DNA from 2 places in the Gordonia sp. CNJ-863 genome. Region 2 is predicted to be linked to the other one. Evidence: predicted binding sites of a transcription regulator. Region 2 holds the regulator's gene; the other holds the start of a gene.

Region 1 (9,541 bases), on a different contig from region 2:
CCCGGCGGTGATCTTGATCGACACGGCGAGCGCGAGGACCGCGGTGCCGGCGACGTGCCGTCCACTGACGACCAGGACGACACCGGTGGTCAGCACGCCGGCCATCAGGAGTTCGACGTGGGGTCCCGCGACGAGATGGATGAGGACCATCGGATTGAACAGCGCCAGCCACAGTCCCGCCTGTGGCGAGGCGCCGAAATGGCGTGCGAGTCGCGGGATCGCCCACAGCGACAAGAACAGTCCGGGTAGGAGGACGAGTCGCACCGCGAGGATGCCCGCGACGACGTGGTCGCCGGTCACCTCGGTGACGACGCGCAACAGACCCATGGTGAACGGCCCGTACGGCGCCGTGGTGGTGGCCCAGACCGTGGCCATGCTGTCGACGAGCGGGCCCGGATGGTGGGCCGGACCGTCGGCGTAGGGGTTGAACCCGGCACCGAACACCGCCCCCTGCGCGAGGTAGGCGTAGACGTCGCGGCTGTAGACCGGCACGGCCACGAGCAGCGGCGCCGCCCAGACGAGCAGCCATCGCTGCAGGGTCCGGACGGACGGGGGGTCCGCGGCCCCCCGGGCGATCCGACGGCCGAGCCGGACCCAGGCGAACACCATGAGGAAGACGCCGAGCCAGAAGAAGGTACCGAAGAGGTTCTTGCCGTGACCGTAGGTGATCCAGCTGAGTCCCAGGTCGGCGAGTGTCGTCGTGTTGCGGGGCGGGTCGCCGACGCCGAAACTGCCCACGCACACCAGAATCGCGCCGATTGCGCCGGTGATCAGATCGCCGCGTGCGGTCCGGTCAGCGACGTCCGGGCGAGTGGGCGTCGGAGTCGATGCCTTCACGCGGGAGTTCACGCCTCGCGATGCGCGGTCCGGTGGGCGACCGCGGTGAGTTCGCTGCGGATGTCGTCGCCGATGTCGGCGGTGTCCAGTGCGCCGAGGGCGGCGCCGAGGAGGTCGTCGATCTGGCCCTCCATCTCGGCGACCGCGCCGACGTCGACGAGAAGCGCTCGCGCGGAGCCGAGTTCGTCCTCGTCGAGCGGGCGACCGATGAAGTCCCGCAAGCGGTTCCCGAGGGCGGGGTCGGAGTCGTCGGCGCGTCGTAGGGCGGTGGCCAGGAGAGCCGTGCGCTTGCCCGAGACCAGGTCGTCACCCGACGGCTTGCCGGTCCGCTCGGGGTCGCCGAAAACGCCGAGCTGATCGTCGCGCAACTGGAAGGCGATACCGAGGTCGTGCCCGATCTTCCGCAGCGTCGCGACCAGAATCTCCGACGCCCCGGCGAGACGTGCCCCGAGCTCGAGCGGGCGGGCCACCGTATAGGCGGCGGTCTTGAACTCCATCACGCGATACGCGGCGGCTGCCGAGTCGTCGCCGCTGGCCTCGTTCACGATGTCGAGGAACTGGCCGCCGAGCACCTCGGTGCGCATCGCCGCCCAGGTGGCGCCGACGGCCGGCGGGAGAGCGCGGTACCGGGAGGTGTCCGAAACCCCCGGCCGATGATCGTGCACGAGGTCGTCGGCCCACGCGAGCGCGAGGTCTCCGGCCAGGATCGCCGCGGCCACCCCGTGGCCGGCGGCGTCGCCGGCCCAGGAGGCGGCGGCATGCCGCGACTGGAAGACACGGTGCAGCGTCGGGTGCCCGCGCCGGGTGTCGGACTGATCGATGATGTCGTCGTGGATCAGGGCGCACGCCTGCACGAGTTCGAGGGCCGCACCCACCCGCAGGGCGTCGCGAGCCTCACGGCCGACGCTCGACGCCGCGTCGGAGTCGGCGCGACCCGATTCGGTCATACCGCACCGCCATCCGGCGAAGGCGAAGACCGGCCGGATGCGCTTGCCGCCCTGCAGGACGAAGTCGCGGACCAGTTCGGCCGCGGTGCCGACCACCGGGGCGATCTCGGCCGCGGCGGGGACCGCGACGTCGAAGAAACTGCGCAATTCGGTCTCGACGGCCGCCGGGACCGCATCGAGCGAGGTCGGCGTGGGGGAGGCGGAGGTCACCCTGCCAGGCTATGCGAATCGCTATCTACACTGTTCGGGTGACCCCAACCGCTCCGGCACCCTCGATCGTCGAACGCCTGTCCGCCCCGCACCGTGGACCGGTGCCGTTCTCCGTCGAGTTCATGCCCCCGCGCGACGCCGAAGGCGAAGCCCGGCTGTGGCGCGCGGTGCGGATCTTCGAGCGGTTGTCCCCGGCCTTCGTGTCGATGACCTACGGTGCCGGCGGTTCGACGCGCGACCGCACGGTCCGCATCACCGGCGAACTCGCCGCCCAGACCACCCTGCTGCCGGTGGCGCACCTGACCGCCGTCAACCACAGCATCGCCGAACTGCGCGCACTCGTCGGCGCGTACGCCGATCAGGGCATCGCGAACATCCTCGCGTTGCGCGGCGACCCGCCGGGCGATCCGCTCGGCGAGTGGATCGCCCATCCCGAGGGCGTCGAATACGCCGAGGAGCTGGTCCATCTCATCGACACCCTCGGCGACTTCCACGTCGGGGTGGCGTCGTTCCCGGAGGGCCACCACCGTGCCCCCGACCTCGAGCACGACACCCGCAACCTGGTGAACAAGCTCCGCGCGGGTGCCGAGTACTCGATCACCCAGATGTTCTTCGACGTCGAGGACTACCTGCGTCTGCGCGACCGGGTGCAGGCCGCCGACCCCGAGCAGGGTGCCAAGCCGATCATCCCGGGCATCATGCCGGTGACGTCGCTGGCCAGCATCAAGCGCATGGCCGAGCTGTCCGGTTCGGTGATCCCGCCGAAGGTGGTGGAGCGATTCACCAAGGCCGCGGGCGATGGTCCCGAGGAGGATCGTGCGACGGTTCGCGCCGTCGGCATCGACTTCGCCACCGAGACCGCGGAACGGCTCATCGCCGAGGGCGCACCGTGCCTGCACTTCTGCAGCCTCAACTTCGCCAAGGCGACTTCAGAGGTACTCGGCCGCCTCGGCGTGGACGTCGACGCCGCGCTCCACGTCCCCGCCTGACCCTGGAACCTGGCTGTTCGGGTCCTAACTCTTCTCGGGCGCTGTCGAGGCCTTCGGGTCAGCGGCCGCCGAGAGTCCCTCACCCGACAGGGTCGACGGTGCGGTGTTGGTGGCGACCGGTCTTCCCGGGCGCGGGCCGCGGTACCGCTTCGCATAGGCGAGCCGCGCGATGATCAGCACCGCGATGAGACACACGATGGCGACGAACCAGGACCAGCTGCTGACCGCGGCGGTCGCGGGATCCGGGTAGGTGGCATCGGCGGTGAAGTCCGACGGCTCGCCCGGAGCCGGGGTCCAGGTGACCGTCGACTCGCCGACCTGGTCGCCGTTGGTCGCCGTCACCGGCCCGCCGAAGGTGACCGTCAGCTGGACGAAGTCGCGACCCGGGATGAGTTCGGACAGGTCGGTGTCACCGCGGAAACGAACCACCTCGCCGCTGCGCTTGGCGGTGAGGTCCATCGTCAGCGAGGTGTCGCCGTAGGCGTCGGCGATGATGTCGCCGAGCTGGCCGAACTGGCCGGCGGTGAGATCGGAGAAACTCGCGCGGCTGCCCACGCGGGTGACCGCCTCCTCGCCGTTCCCGGCGTCCCCGCTGCGGTCATCGCGGTCGGCGGACCCCGATGGGGCAGCCGACTCCTCGGGTGTCTCCTTGTACTCGGTCACCGAGACCTGCCCCATCATCGACTCGGGGAGATCCAGCTGCGGAGCGCCACGGGGATTGTCCGGTGACGTCGCGACGATGACACTGCCCGAATACCGATCGCCCACCGTCGTCGAACGCTCCAGGCAGCCGGCCATCAGCGGCGACAGAAGGAGAGTCACGACCGCCACCGCCAGCGGCATCAGCCGGCGGGGTCGGGACTGACCGCGGGAGGACTTCGGTGCACCCTGCTCGGGAATCGACAATCGCACGCTGCTCATCGTGCCAGACGCTCAGCTGAACAAACGTCTCCTACGCAGTGCGGCGTGCCCGGCGATGTAACCGCTCGCGCCCGTCACCCCGCCGCCCGGGTGGGTCGACGCCCCGGCCAGGAACAGTCCGTCGGCGCCGGGGACGCGATGGCCCGCCAGGTCGGGGGTCGGTCGCCACATGAACATCTGGTCGATCGACATCTCGACATGCATGATGTTGCCGCCGATCAGGCCCAGCTCGGACTCGAGATCCTCGGGGGTCTGGATGTACCGGTGTGCGATGGACTCCGCGAAACCCGGTGCATGACGGTCGACTTCGTCGCAGACCGCGGCCGCCGCCTGTGCCCCCAGCGTCGACCAGTCGCCCCCGGCGAGCCGATAGGGGTGCCACTGTGCCCACAGGTTGATCGCGTGCCTGCCCTCCGGGGCGAGGGTGGGGTCGATCGCCGAGAAGCTCATCGCCACCACCGCGGGCCGCGGCGGTAGTACACCGACCGCCGCAGCGGCGTGCGCGCGGATCAGGTGCGCACGGTCGGTGACCAGCAGGCCGAGTGCCGAGTGGACGCCGTGGACGGGCAGGTCGTCGGGGAGGTCGCGGTAGACGGGCAGCGCGGTCGTGCCGAGACGCACCGCCATCCCGATCCCGCTGCCGACGACGATGTCGCGTCGCCAGCGGTCGATGGTCCCGGCGTCGAAACCGCCCGCCGCCAGCAGGTCCAGGGTCGCCAGCACGTGGCAGGCGTTGATCACGGTCGGTGTGCACCGACGCTCGCCGGATTCGGTCTGCACCCGCCAGTGGTCACCGCACCGGGTGATCGAGACGGCCGGGTCCCCGCACACGATCCGGCCGCCGTCGGCGCCGATGCGGTGGACGAGCGCATCGGTCAGCGCACCGCTGCCGCCGATCGCGCGGCCGGGCGGGATGAGATGCATCAGGGCGGCGAACCCGACCATCGGCGCGGTGCCGGGTGCGTTCATCGGCGGTCCCGACTGCGCACCGAACCAGGCGAGCCCGGCCTTGAGCTGTTCGGAGTCGAAGTATCGGTCGAGGAGCGAGTCGCCGGACGCCATGAGTTCGGCGGTGAGATTCAGCATCGCGCCGCTGCGGCGTCCGATCAGGCCGGTGCGTTCGGTGGTGGCCGTCGAACCGAGACCGGCGAACGCCCGCCCGAACTGTCCCATCGACGCGGGTCGGTAGAAGACGTCCATGACGGCCCGCGCGCGCGGCGTCCAGGTCTCGACGAACTGCCGGTATGCCGCGGCATCCTTTGCGCCGCAAGATCGTTCGATGGAGACGCACGTGGCGTCGAGATCGGTGCGGAAAACGATCGCCGGGGCCGTGTCGGTCGCCGGCACGAAGGCCCAGGGGTCGCAGTCGACGTACCGGAGTCCGTGCGAGGCGAGGTCGAGGTCGTCCAGAACGGGGGAGTGCCGGATCATCAGGTGCGCCGAGGAACCGCGATCGATGCGGTGCCCCGGGAAACGTTCGACGGTCGACACCGCCCCGCCGGGGATGTCGTCGCGTTCGAAGACCTCGACGTCGCGACCGGCCTTCGCGAGGTAGGCCGCGGCGATCAGGCCGTTGTGGCCGCCGCCGACGACCACCGCGTCGCGCCGCTCCCCGTGCCCGCTCATGCGTGTTCCGTGCCGTGCGCTGTCGTCTTTGTCTGTGCCATGCCCTCTATCTTCCGGATGGTGGGGGACCGGGGGGCGGCGGTTGCAGATTCAGCGGCAACGGACGGCCGAGGAACGCGAACGGACGGGGGTCGCCGGTGAAGGTGAAATGCCGGAGCACGTCCGTGAAGCCCATCCGCCGGTACAGCGACCACGCCCGGTTCTGTTCGGCGGGGATCTCCGGCGTAGACAGGAGGACATGACGTTCGGGCCGCTCGGCGAGGAGCCGTGCCAGCAGCAACTGTCCGATGCCGCGTCCCTGTGCGGTGGGATGAACGTGGAGCTCGGTTAGCTCGAAGTAGTCCCGGGCGATCATCTCGATGTCCGCGGGCGAGCGTCCGGTCTGCCGCAGCCCGAGCCGGAGCTGCTGATTCCACCACTGTCCGGTCGCGCCGGTGTAGCCGTACGCGATGCCGACCAGGACGTCGTCGGGACCCGTACCCACCGGCGGTCCGACCCGGCGACGGGACGTCGGCATCGACTGCGCCTCGTGCGGGGGCAGGGTGGCGACCGCGCCGATCGCGCGCCAGCCCGGCCGGGCGATGTGCTCGCGCCACAGAGACGCTCGATGCATCTCGGTCCCGCGGGGATATCCCATCGCGGTCACGTAGACGTCGAGAGCGGGCTCCAGCCACACGCGGGAGTCCTGACCACTGAGGTTCACCAGCCGGAGCGTCAACGTCGGGTCGCTTCCGGGTTCACCGAGCGGGCCCGCACCGCCCCGGCCATGCGTTCTCCGACCATCTGGCGTGACTGTCCTCTCGGTACGGCGGACTCCGCGGAATCGGGTCGCGGGACCCGGTGTTGAAGAAGGATGCGGGCGCGGACCCACGCCTTGAAGAGACGCGCGCCGCTAGCTATATTGAACGTGTCGAACGGGTGTTCGATGAATGTGCCTCCGCAAGCTGTTCGCGTTCATCCCGACGACATGACGGTCCGGTGGCGGACGAGGGAAGCGTCTGCCACCGGACACCGTCGCCAGCGAGTGAGGAGGATGCCATGCCCGGACGGCCCACATCCCGCCGGTCCGCCCCCGTCGACCCGGTGATGGTCGGACGTGCGCGCGACCTCCTCCAGCGCGCCCATCTCCTCCTCGACAACGCCGACGGCGTCTCCGACGACGCCGAGCGATTTCGGCAGTTCTATCTCGTCGCCCTCCGTGCGGCAGGCGCCGCGCTCGCGATCGGCGAGCCGGCCGGCCCCGCCCGTCGCAAGACGTCGAACGCCTGGACCCGCATCGGAGTTGTCGCTCCCGACCTCGCCCCGCTGGCCGCGCGCTTCGCCACGCTGTCGCCCGTCCGGATGAAGATCGAGTCGGGGATCATCCGAACACTCGACCCCGACAGTGTCGCCGGCATGCGACTCCTCGTCCTTGATTTCCTCCGCCGGGTCGAGACCTTGGTCATTGCTTACGAGCAAGGCAAATTCGGGACAGAGGAGCCCCAAATCGGGCGAACTGCGTGAGGCCGGACACACATTCGGCGTTCCGTTGTCGTTCCGGTATGTGCATCCGGACCAACAACAGCGAGTAATGGTGGTCGCGGCTGATTTCACCTCGTATCATGGGAGAATAAGGCGCAGACGCCTCACCGGTCGCGGTTGACCGTCGTCGGCGTCGCGGATCAGGGAGAAGGAGGGTCGGTGCCACTTTCGGAGCACGAGCAACGCATGCTCGAACAGATCGAGAGCGCTCTGTACGCGGAAGACCCCAAGTTTGCGTCCAGTGTCAAGCGTCGTCGGCTGGGTAAGTCGAGTGGCCGTCGTCGCCTACAGGCGGTGGCCATCTTCGTCGTCGGCCTCGTGATGCTCGTCGGCGGTCTCATCGTCAAGATCGACATCGGGGGATTCCCGATCGTCAGCCTCCTCGGCTTCCTGGTGATGTTCGGCGCCGGTCTCTTCGCCCTCTGGGGTGACGACCTCGCCGACTCCGCGACGTCCGCGCCGCGTGCCGGAGGCAAGAAGCAGTCCGGGTCGTCCGGCTCCAAGCGCAAGCTGTCGGAGCGGATGGAAGAACGATTCAACCGTCGGTTCGAGCAGGAGTAGATCCCCGGCCGGCCTGAATGCCACGACTCATCCGGAGCCGCGCACCCCAGTGGGTGCGCGGCTCTTTCGTATGTGCGATCCAGCGCGCTCCCGGCCGTGCGCCCCAGGCGCCCCACCGTCACCCACTCCCGGGCCCCACCTTCCCCCACCGGGGGTCCCCACTTTGCCCCACTTATGACGGAACTGCTGGTCGCACGGGTATCTGGCACCTCAGGAAACACGTCTGCCACACGGCTCCGGGAGGTGTAGACGCGCGTTTGCGCACGGGACACGCACGAAGTTCCACACATTTTGCCCGCTTGAACTGGGGATTTGCTGAACGTGGGAGATCGTGTGGGCCTCTGGGGTGGAAAGTGGAGGAAAGTGGGGTACTGTGGCAGCACTGGGTGAGGCGATCCGGAGCGCGGAACCCAGGGGCAGGAGGTGTCGACATGTCTGTGCGATTCGTCGGCACCTACACGCCCAAATTGGACGACAAAGGGCGACTCACGTTGCCCGCGAAGTTCCGCGATGCACTGGCAGGAGGGGTAGTGGTCACCAAAGGCCAAGACCACAGCTTGTCGGTGTATCGGACCGAAGAGTTCGATGCGATCGCGGCGAGGATCGTCGAGGCGTCACGCAACGACCCTGACCTGCGTGCGTTTCAGAGGACCTTCTTCGCCGGTTCGGAAGAACAGCGACCGGACGGCCAGGGCAGGATCAGCCTGTCCTCCGACCATCGCATCTATGCGGGACTGTCCAAGGAGTGCGTGGTGTTCGGCAGCTTCGATCACCTCGAGATCTGGGATTCGGCCGCATGGGACGAGTACCAGACGCAGCACGAGGAGAACTTCTCGGCAGCCAACTCGGCCGCGTTGAACGCGGTCTTGTAGCCGAGAGGGGACGGGGCTGAGCGGTACTCGGGCTTCGGGTGGCACGAGGCCCCGATCCGGTCCGACCCTGGCGTACTTCCCCAACGCCAGGTACGGAATCGGATCGGGACCTCGCTCCATCCGGGGCGCGGCCCGACGGTGATCCGCCGTCCCGCCCGCGACATGACACTCCTCCGACAAGTCCTTCGCACCGAAACGCCGACTCTGCCGACCGACATGGCCGACACGCCGATGGGGGCCCTCCGTGGATGACACTGGTGACGACACTCGCCGCTCGGGCGAGTTCGGCCACATCCCGGTCATGGGCCGGCGGATCGTCGAATTGCTCACCCCGGCACTGGAATCAGAAGACCGGCGGGTGTTCCTGGATGCGACGCTCGGCGCCGGTGGGCACAGCGAACTCATCCTGAACACATTCCCCAACGTGCACCTCGTCGGCATCGACCGCGACGCCTCCGCCCTGGACATCGCGCGACGCAGGCTCGCGCCGCACGCGGACCGGATATCCCTGCACCAGGCCACCTTCCACGAGATCGCCGACGTCCTCGACGACGCCGGTGAGGAATCCATCGACGCCGCGCTGTTCGACCTCGGCGTCTCGTCGATGCAGCTCGACCAGGCCGGCCGGGGATTCGCCTACTCGGTCGACGCGCCCCTGGACATGCGGATGAACTCCGACGACCCCCTCACCGCGGCGGACGTCCTCAACACCTACGGTCACGGCGAGTTGGCCCGTGTGCTCTCCGAGTACGGGGAGGAGCGCTTCGCCGGCAAGATCGCCTCGGCGGTCCTGCGTGAGCGCGAGAAAGAACCCTTCACAACGAGTGCGCGCCTCGTCGAACTGCTCTACGCCACCATCCCGGCGGCGACACGGCGTACCGGCGGCCACCCGGCCAAGCGAACATTTCAGGCCCTGCGTATCGAGGTCAACCACGAACTCGACGTCCTCCGTGAGGCGTTGCCGACCGCGCTGTCGGTGCTCACGGTCGGCGGTCGTGTCGCGGTGATGAGCTACCAGTCGCTCGAGGACCGGATCGTCAAGCGGGAGTTCGCAGCT
Region 2 (9,541 bases):
CCGGACGGGAACGGGCCGCAACGGCGGCGCGGAGATCGTCCCGCTGTTCGCGCGGTTGTCGATCGCCGACCAGCAGAAGGTCTTCGCCCCGTCGAACGGTCGCCGCATCGTGCTGGCCACCAACGTCGCCGAGACGTCGGTGACTGTCCCCGGCATCCGCTACGTCATCGACACCGGCACCGCTCGTATCAGCCGGTACTCGACCCGCACCAAGGTCAATCGCCTTCCCATCGAACCGGTTTCGCAGGCCAGCGCCCGCCAGCGCGCCGGGCGGTGCGGTCGCGTCGCCCCCGGTGTGTGCATTCGGCTCTACAGCGAGAACGACTTCGACGCCCGGCCCGCGTTCACCGACCCGGAGATCCTGCGTACCAACCTCGCCGCCGTCATCCTCCAGATGACCTCGCTGAAACTCGGTGAGATCGCGGACTTCCCGTTCGTGCAGCCGCCCGACGAGCGCGCCATCCGCGACGGCATGGGTGTGCTCACCGAACTCGGGGCGATCACCGTGAGCCGTGAGGGCGGCCCGCCGCGCCTCACCCCCGTCGGGCGCTCGATGTCCCGGATCCCGGTGGATCCGCGGATCGCACGGATGCTGATCGCGGGTCGCGAACTCGGCTGCCTCGACCACCTGCTGGTCATCGCCTCCGCGATGTCCCTGCCCGACCCCCGCGAGCGTCCGGCCGAACATCGCGAGGCCGCCGACGCCTCGCACCGGCGCTTCGTCGTGCCGCAGTCGGACTTCCTGTCCTACGTCGAGCTGTGGCGCTACCTCGACGAACAGCGCAAGGAGTTGTCCAGCAGCAAGTTCCGTCGGATGTGCGAACGGGAGTTCCTGCACTTCCTGCGAATCCGGGAATGGCGGGACCTGCATCGCCAGCTCACCGAGATCGTCAAGGACCTCGACTGGCCGGTGAGTCCGGCCGGTTCCGACCTGCCCGAGGTCGACGCCGACGCCGTCCATCGCGCGATCCTGTCAGGACTGCTGTCCAACATCGCCGCCCGCAACACCGAGGGCCGCGAGTTCACCGGGGCGCGCAACACGACGCTGATGATCTTCCCGGCGTCCCCGCTCGCCAAGAAGCCGCCGCCGTTCATCATGGCCGCCGAGGTCCTCGAGACCTCGCGACTGTTCGCGCACACGGTCGCCGGCATCGACCCGCTGTGGGCGGAGAAGCTGGCCGGCGATCTGGTCAAGCGCACGCACAGCGAACCGCACTGGTCGTCCAAGCGCGGTGCCGCGATGGCCTACGAGCGGGTCACCCTCTACGGGGTCACCCTCGTCGCGCGTCGTCGTGTCGACTACGGCCCCATCGACCCGGTCGTCTCACGCGAACTGTTCATCCGCCATGCCCTCGTCGAGGGCGACTGGCGTACGCAGCACCCGTTCTTCGAACGCAACCGCGCACTGCTCGAGGCCGCCTCCGACGTCGAGAACCGTATGCGCACACGCGGACTGGTGATCACCGAGGACCAGCTGTTCGAGTTCTACGACAAGAGGGTGGGCGCCGAGGTCACCTCCGCACGGCACTTCGACACGTGGTGGAAGAAGGCCCGACGCTCCGATGCGGCTCTGCTCGATCTCAAGCCGGAGGACGTCGCGGCGAGTACCGAAGCCGCCCCCACCGACTATCCGGGCGCCTGGCAGCAGGGCGACACCCGACTCGAACTCCGCTACCGGTTCGAGCCCGGCGCCCCCGATGACGGTGTCACCGTGATCATCCCGCGCGCACTGCTCCCCCACGTGCGCCCGGCGGGTTTCGACTGGTCGGTGCCCGGCATGCGGACGGAACTGGCCACCGCACTGGTGAAGTCGTTGCCGAAGCAGCTACGCAAGTCGATGTCGCCGGCACAGCGTTTCGCCGAACTGGCACTGGCCCGCCTCACCCCACGGAGCGAGCCGCTCACGGTCGGGCTCGCTCGCGAGCTCACCACGATCACGCAGATGACGGTCACCGCAGGCGATTTCGACGTCGACCGGATTCCGGCCCACCTACGGATGCATTTCGCGGTCGCCGACGACGCCGGGGAGATCACCGCGCGAGCCGATTCCATCGCCGAACTGCAGCGCGCGGCCACCCCGCCAGCGTCGAAGACGGTGAAGCGCACCCTGTATCGCGCCTGGACCGACGAGGGCATCGGCACTCTCGCCGCACAGCGGACCGTCGACATCGCCGGACAACGCCTCACCCGTTACCCGACCATCGACGCGATCACCGACGACGCCGGACGCACGCGCGGGGTGGTCGTGATCGACGCCGCGTCGGAGCAGACCCGTGATCGATTGCCGGCGAGAGGAATCGTCGCGCTCCTCGACCTGGCGATCCCGCCCCTGCACCGCCGCGTGGCCGGTTCCCTCGGGGCCGCGGGTCGACTCGCGCTGAGCCAGAGCCCCTACCCGGATCTCGATGCGTTGCTGGCCGACTGCACACGTCGCGCCATCCGCGATGTCGTGGCGGGCCTCGACGCCGGCACCCTGTCGGCGGTGCGCTCTCCCGAGACATTCCGCGTGCTCACCGAGAAGTTGCGTCCACGGATCACCGAGTCGGCACCGGACTACTTCTCTCTCGCCGTCGAATCCCTCGGTTGGGTGGCACCGGTCCGTGCCGCGATCGACCGACATGCCGGTTCACTCGCGGCCGATGACGTCGCCGAACAGCTGGACAATCTCGTCTTCGACGGATTCGTCGCCGCCACCGCACGACGACATCTGGAGAATGTGCCGCGCTACCTCGCGGCCGCCGAGGCCCGCCTGTCGGCGCTCCCTGCATCGGCGGCCCGGGATCAGGCCGGAGTAGCCGTCGTCGACCGGGTGACCGAGCGGTGGGCGCAACGACTGACTCAGGTGCCCGACCACCGGAAGGCGCACGTCAACGACGAGGCCCAGTGGCTCGTCGAGGAGCTGCGGGTGGGATTGTTCGCCGAACGGCTCGGCACCGCGTACCCGGTGTCGGAGAAGCGGGTCCTACGAACTCTTGACCGACTCGGCTGAGGCGGCTCGGAGGTCGTCGATCTCGCGCTGGAAGTCCTCGACGGAGTCGAACGAGCGATAGACCGACGCGAACCGCAGGTAGGCGACCTCGTCGAGGTCGCGCAGCGGCTTGAGGATCGCGAGACCGACCTCGTTGCTGGGGATCTCGGCCGATCCACTGGCACGTACGGTGTCCTCGACCTGCTGGGCGAGCTGCGCCAATGCGTCCTCGGCGACGTGGCGTCCCTGGCATGCGCGCCGGACGCCCCTCATCACCTTCTCGCGACTGAACGGTTCGGTGACGCCGTTGCGTTTGACCACCGCGAGCACCGCGCTCTCCACGGTCGAGAAGCGTCGCCCGCACTCCACGCAGGAGCGGCGGCGCCGGATGGCCTGCCCCTCATCAGCGACACGCGAGTCGATGACCTTGGTGTCGTCGTTCTTGCAGAAGGGGCAGCGCATCGTATCCTCACGCAGGTCACGGGACACTCTGGTGCAGCCGCGCCGCATGCCAGGCCGGTAGTCGGCCGGTCCCTGTGACATCGAGGATACCGCCCGTGCTCAGTGGTACCGGGGGGCGAGCAGCGGCTGACCGACGCGCAGCCCGCTCGACGGGAGGTCGTTCAGCTGGATGATCTCGTCGACGACCGCCTCACGCGGCATCTCGGGGGCGACGCGCGATGCGATGGTGCTCAGCGAGTCGCCCGACCGCACGTGTACGACCTCGGTGCCGACCGAAGAAGGTGTGACCGTCGCGGCGTAGTTCTGACCGACGACCGCGATGACCCACACGGCCAGAGCGAGCCCGACGCCGGCGAGAATTGCCGTCGCCGTGCGCCGACGCCGCCGGATGACGGCCGAGGGCGCGGTATGCGCAACACGCGAGACGGGTACGACCGGTGCACGACCCCGCATACCGACCGGCGAGGCGCACCGGGTGGAGGCGACCCGGCGGACCCGGACCGCCGACTCCGGCACCGGACGCCCGTCGACGGGCCGGCGGCCGTCGCCGCGGCGCATCGGGCGCGGACGCTCCAGGACGTCACCACGGACCGAATCGGTGGAGCGGTCGGGGTCGATGAGAGTGGCGGTGCGCATGATGCCCTCCGTGTTTCCGGTCGAACGCTTGTCCGTGCTCCGACTGCGTCGTCGGCGTTCGAACTGTTCGATTGTCGATCATCTGTTCGATGCACTGATGTTCGATTTGTAGCACGGCACTCCGACACTTGTCTCGCAACACGTCGAACAAATGTTTGATGCGGTCGGCATTCTCGGCTAGGGTCGTCGTCAGACAAGCGATCTACCAGCACGTTCGGAATCGAGAGGAACCCGATCATGAGCGATGACGGCGGTAAGCGCACCGGAGCGCGGGGCGCCGACGAGCCCGTCGCCCCGGCAGACATGGCGGCGGCCGAGGCCTCGCTGACGCCGCGGCAGCGCGGAGTTCTCGAGGTGATCCGCAGATCCGTGCGCGAGCGCGGTTACCCGCCGAGCATCCGCGAGATCGGTGACGAGGTGGGTCTCACGTCGACCTCCTCCGTCGCCCACCAACTGCGGACGCTCGAACGCAAGGGCCTCCTCAAGCGCGACGCGAATCGTCCGCGAGCGGTCAACATCGCACCGAGCGAGCCGCCGACGCCCACCTCACCGACCGGTGGTGCGCTACCCGAGCCCACCTTCGTGCCGGTGCTCGGCCGGATCGCCGCAGGCGGCCCGATCCTCGCGGAAGAAGCCGTCGAGGACGTCTTCCCGCTCCCCCGCGAGCTCGTCGGCGAGGGTTCGCTGTTCCTGCTGAAGGTCGTCGGTGAGTCGATGATCGACGCCGCGATCTGCGACGGCGACTGGGTGGTCGTCCGCCAGCAGAACGTGGCCGACAACGGCGACATCGTGGCCGCGATGATCGACGGCGAGGCCACGGTCAAGACCTTCAAACGCCAGAAGGGTCATGTCTGGCTGATGCCGCACAACGAGCTGTTCGACCCGATCCCGGGCGACGAGGCCGTGATCCTCGGCAAGGTCGTCACCGTGATGCGGCGTATCTGACCTCTTCGTTCTCGAGAACCGCGGCGGCAGCCTCGCGCGCCGCAGCCGGATCGGTGGTGGCGAGCGCGGCTGTCGCCGCGTTTTCGCAGGTCGACCGTGAGACGCCGCCGAGGCGGGCACCGACCGCGGCGGCCGCCACCGGAGCACTCGACAGCGAGGTGACACCCAACCCGACGAGCACACAGGCGAGGATCGGGTCCGCCGCGGCCTCGCCGCACACGCCCACCGGTTTCCCCTGATCCCGTCCGGCCCGCGCGACCGTCGCGATGAGGTGCAGGACCGCCGGCTGCCACGGATCGGTCAGCGATGCGAGATCGGCCGACATCCGGTCGGCGGCCATCGTGTACTGCGTGAGGTCGTTGGTGCCGATCGAGACGAAGTCGACCTCGGCCAGGATCGCCGGCGCGAGGATCGCGGCGGCGGGGACCTCGATCATCACCCCGGCGACCAGTCCGCGTTCCCGTACCTGAGCGGCGAAGGCGGCCGCCTCGGCCGGTGAGGCGATCATCGGCGCCATGACCCAGGGGCTCGTCTCGGAACCCTCCGCGGCGCGTGTGATCGCGTCGAGCTGATGGGCACGGATCTCGGGGTGTGCCAAGGCGATCCGGTCGCCGCGCACACCGAGCGCCGGGTTGGCCTCCTCGGGCTGGTGCACGAAGCGCAGCGGCTTGTCCGAGCCGGCGTCGAGCGTACGGATGACGACCCTGCGGCCGCCGAACGCGTCGAGCACCTCGCGATAGATGTCCGCCTGTTCCTCCACCGACGGCTCGTCGGCGCGTTCGAGGAAGGCCAGTTCGGTGCGGAACAGTCCGACGCCCTCCACCGGATGATCGGTGGCCGCACGGGCCGACGATCCGTCGGCGACGTTGGCCAGGATCGCCACCTCCACACCGTCGGCGGTGCGACCCGGGCCCGACCAGCCGGCGACCCGTGCGGCCTGACGCGTGTACTCGTCGACACGGGCCCGCGCGGCGGCGTTGTCGGGTTGCACGACGATCTCGCCTGTCGTGCCGTCCACGAGTATCACCGTGCCCGAGTCGATCCCGGCGAGACCGGGGACCGCGACGACACACGGGATGCCGAGCTGCCGGGCGATGATCGCGGTGTGGCTGGTGGGCCCGCCCAGGCGGGTAACCAGCGCGATGGTGGTGGCGGGATCGAGCCCCGCGGTGTCGGCGGGCGCGAGGTCGTCGGCGAGGAGGACCGAGGGCACGTCCGGCGTGGGCACGCCGGGCTCGGGGAGGCCCAGGAGTTCGGCGAGGACGCGGTCGCGGACGTCGTTGAGATCGGTGACGCGCTCGGCCATGAGCCCACCGAGCTTGGTGAACACGGCGGCGAACTGTTCAGTGGCGGCGACGGCGGCCGACGGCGCCGAGGCGCCCTTGGCGATCAGACCCGAGGCGGCACCGATCCAGCCGCGGTCCTCCGCGAGTCCGGCCGTTGCGGTGAGCACCTCGGCGGCGACGCCGGTGTTCTGCGATGCACGCTCACGTAGGCGCGCGGCGACCGCGGCCGCCGCGGCGGTGAACCGTTCGGCCTCGTCGGCGCGACGGTCCTCGGCGATCTCGACGCCTGCGCCCAGTGCCTCTGCGGAGTGGTCGGGTCGGCGTCCCGGCCAGAGTGCGGGCCCGAGAGCCACACCACCGACAACCGGCGTCCCCGTCAGAATCTGCGTCATGTGACCACGGTTACAAATTCTTCTTGACTTGTCAACATAAACAGGCGTAAACACAATTACTACAACACGCAAAGCCACATGTTCCCACATTGGACGGCCCGATCAGCGCCACGGGAACGATCAGAACGGAGCCGGTGTGTACGCCGAGGAGAGACAGCAGGCCATCGCCGAGGAGGTACGCGTCGCAGGACGCGCCTCGGTCGCCGAGCTCGCCGCGAAGTTCGACGTGACCAGTGAGACGGTCCGCCGCGACCTCGCGGTGCTCGAACGTGCCGGGCACCTGCAGCGAGTCCACGGCGGTGCCGTCCGCCCCGAGGTCCTGCGCGTGATCGGTGAACTCGGCATCGACGAGCGCGAGACGGAACAGACCGAGGAGAAGGCCGCGATCGGCCGTGCCGCGCTTCGTTTCCTCCCGCCCGACGGCGGATCGGTGCTCTTCGACGCCGGCACCACCACCTTCCGGGCCGCCGAGGCCATGCCGCGCGACCGCGATCTCACACTGATCACCAACAGCCTCCCGATCGCCGGGCTGCTCGCCGGACGCCATGCCGACGGTCTCCACTCCCTCGGCGGTCGCGTCCGCGGACTCACGCAGGCGACGGTCGGCGCCGAAACGGTCGCCGCGCTCGGCCGACTCCGCGTGACGACCGCGTTCATCGGCACCAACGGCCTGAGCGAGGCGCACGGTCTGTCCACCCCCGATCCCGACGAGGCGGCGGTGAAGGCGGCGATGGTCGCCGCAGCCCGCCGCGTCGTCGTCCTCGCCGACAGTTCGAAGATGGAGCGCGAGGAGCTGTCCGGTTTCGCCGGCATCGACGACATCGACGTTCTCATCACCGATTCCGGCGTCGATCCGCAGTTCTCGGCCGCACTGTCCGCCCGCGGCGTCGAGGTCGTGATCGCGTGATCCTCACCGTCTCCGCCAATCCCAGCGTCGACCGCACCCTCGAACTCGCCACCCCGCTGCGACGCGGCGAGGTCCAGCGGGCCGGCGTCGTCCGCGCCGAACCGGGCGGCAAGGGCGTCAACGTCGCCCGCACCGTCGCCGCCGCCGGTCTCTCGACACGGGCCCTGCTGCCCGCTCGCACCGGCGACCCCCTGCTCGCCGCGCTCGACGACCTCGGACTCCCCTACGACGCCGTCCCCGTCGACGGCGAGGTCCGTTCCAACGTCACCATCGCCGAATCCGACGGCACCACCACGAAGATCAACGCCCCGGGCGTGACCCTGACAGCAGCTCAGCTCGAGTCGCTGTCCACTCTGATCCGCACCCACGCGAACGGCGCGGAGTGGGTCACGCTGTGTGGATCACTTCCACCCGGCGTGCCGGAGGACTGGTACCGGACGGTCGCCGACGCGCTGGTCACCGCCGGATGCCGCGTGGCCGTGGACACCTCGGGAGCACCGTTGCGCGCAGCCGCGGCAGGACGTGTCGACCTGATCAAACCCAACGAGGACGAACTCGCCGAACTCACCGGCGCCGATGCCGCCGAGCTCCGTGATTCCCTGTCGCGCAACGATCTCCGGCCGGTCGTGACCGCCTCGCAGGCCCTTGTCGAGCAGATCGGCGGCAGCGTCCTGGCGACGCTGGGGGCGCGGGGCGCCGTCCTCGTCACCGCTGCGGGCACTTGGTGCGCGACCCCACCGCCGATCGTCCCGCGCAGCACCGTCGGCGCGGGCGACTCGTCCCTGGCCGGCTTCCTCATCGCCCAGACGCGCGGTGCGTCGGCTCCGGAATGTCTCCGCTCCGCCGTCGCCTACGGTTCGGCGGCCGCCGCGCTCGCCGGCACCGCCTCCCCCACTCCCGATCATCTCGACCTGTCCGGGGTCACGATCACGGAACTCTCCGGGGCCGGCCGATGAGATGAAGCCGATCCCGCGCCCACAGGACCCCCACAAACCCCCGACCCACATTGCCGAAGGACATCCCATGACCGAGCAGATCATCACCGCGCAGACGGTGAGTCTCGACGTCGACGCCGGCGCCGACCCCGCCGCCGTCATCACCACTCTCGCCGATGCTCTGGCCGCGGCCGGACGGACCACCGATCCCGCCGACCTGGCCCGGGCGGCACTCGAGCGAGAGGCCAAGTCCGCCACCGGACTACCCGGTGGCATCGCGATCCCGCACGCCCGCACCGCATCGGTGACGTCGGCGAGCCTCGCCATGGCGCGCCTGTCCCGCAAGGTCGACTTCGGCGCACCCGACGGTCCGGCGGATCTCGTCTTCCTCATCGCCGCCCCCGAGGGCGGTGCGGCCGCGCACATGAAACTGCTGAGTTCCCTGGCGCGCTCGCTCGTCCGCCCCGACTTCGTGGCGAGCCTCCGCGAGGCCGAGACCGACGACCGCGTCATCGAACTGGTCACCGCGGCCATCGATCCCGACGCCGGGAAGGCCGCCACTCCCCCGGCAGCCCCGGCGGCGAGGGAGACCCCGGCCGCCACCGAGAAGCGCAGCGAGACGGTCTCCGAGAACCGGCCGCGCATCCTCGCGATCACCGCCTGCCCCACCGGGATCGCGCACACCTACATGGCCGCGGACGCACTGAAGTACGCTGCCGAACGGGCCGGGGTCGACTTCGCGGTGGAGACGCAGGGCTCCTCGGCCACCACACCGTTCGATCCCGAGGTCATCGCGTCCGCCGACGCCGTCATCTTCGCCACCGACATCGGGGTCAAGGGCAAGGGCCGCTTCCACGGCAAGCCGGTGATCGCCTCGGGCGTCAAGCGCGCCATCAACGAACCCGACACGATGATCGCCGAAGCCGTTGCGGCCGGACGGAATCCGGATGCGGCTCGCGTGACCGACGACGGCGGCACCGAGTCCGCCGAGGCGGGTTCATCCGGCGTCG

What was found. Region 2 encodes LexA, which represses DNA repair genes until DNA is damaged. Its sites were predicted from a motif close to CGAACANNTGTTCG; they were not measured.
Region 1: a site for LexA is predicted at 6,442-6,455, ahead of BJF87_RS24285 (SAV_6107 family HEPN domain-containing protein). Genes of this name have one in related genera too.

What each region holds. Positions count from the first base shown of each region.
Region 1 covers NZ_MKKG01000088.1:102,113-111,653, forward strand. Annotated here, with positions in the region: gene BJF87_RS24255 (alpha-(1->6)-mannopyranosyltransferase A) at 1-849, opposite strand, end outside; gene BJF87_RS24260 (polyprenyl synthetase family protein) at 846-1,994, opposite strand; gene BJF87_RS24265 (methylenetetrahydrofolate reductase) at 2,006-2,983, shown strand; gene BJF87_RS24270 (LppM family (lipo)protein) at 3,008-3,904, opposite strand; gene BJF87_RS24275 (NAD(P)/FAD-dependent oxidoreductase) at 3,917-5,530, opposite strand; gene BJF87_RS24280 (N-acetyltransferase) at 5,577-6,248, opposite strand; gene BJF87_RS24285 (SAV_6107 family HEPN domain-containing protein) at 6,569-7,033, shown strand; gene BJF87_RS24290 (DUF3040 domain-containing protein) at 7,211-7,612, shown strand; gene mraZ (division/cell wall cluster transcriptional repressor MraZ) at 8,044-8,484, shown strand; gene rsmH (16S rRNA (cytosine(1402)-N(4))-methyltransferase RsmH) at 8,729-9,541, shown strand, end outside.
Region 2 covers NZ_MKKG01000022.1:333,825-343,365, forward strand. Annotated here, with positions in the region: gene hrpA (ATP-dependent RNA helicase HrpA) at 1-2,989, shown strand, start outside; gene nrdR (transcriptional regulator NrdR) at 2,963-3,430, opposite strand; gene BJF87_RS13415 (LysM peptidoglycan-binding domain-containing protein) at 3,530-4,066, opposite strand; gene lexA (transcriptional repressor LexA) at 4,304-5,011, shown strand; gene BJF87_RS13425 (putative PEP-binding protein) at 4,989-6,689, opposite strand; gene BJF87_RS13430 (DeoR/GlpR family DNA-binding transcription regulator) at 6,826-7,596, shown strand; gene pfkB (1-phosphofructokinase) at 7,593-8,552, shown strand; gene BJF87_RS13440 (fructose-specific PTS transporter subunit EIIC) at 8,620-9,541, shown strand, end outside.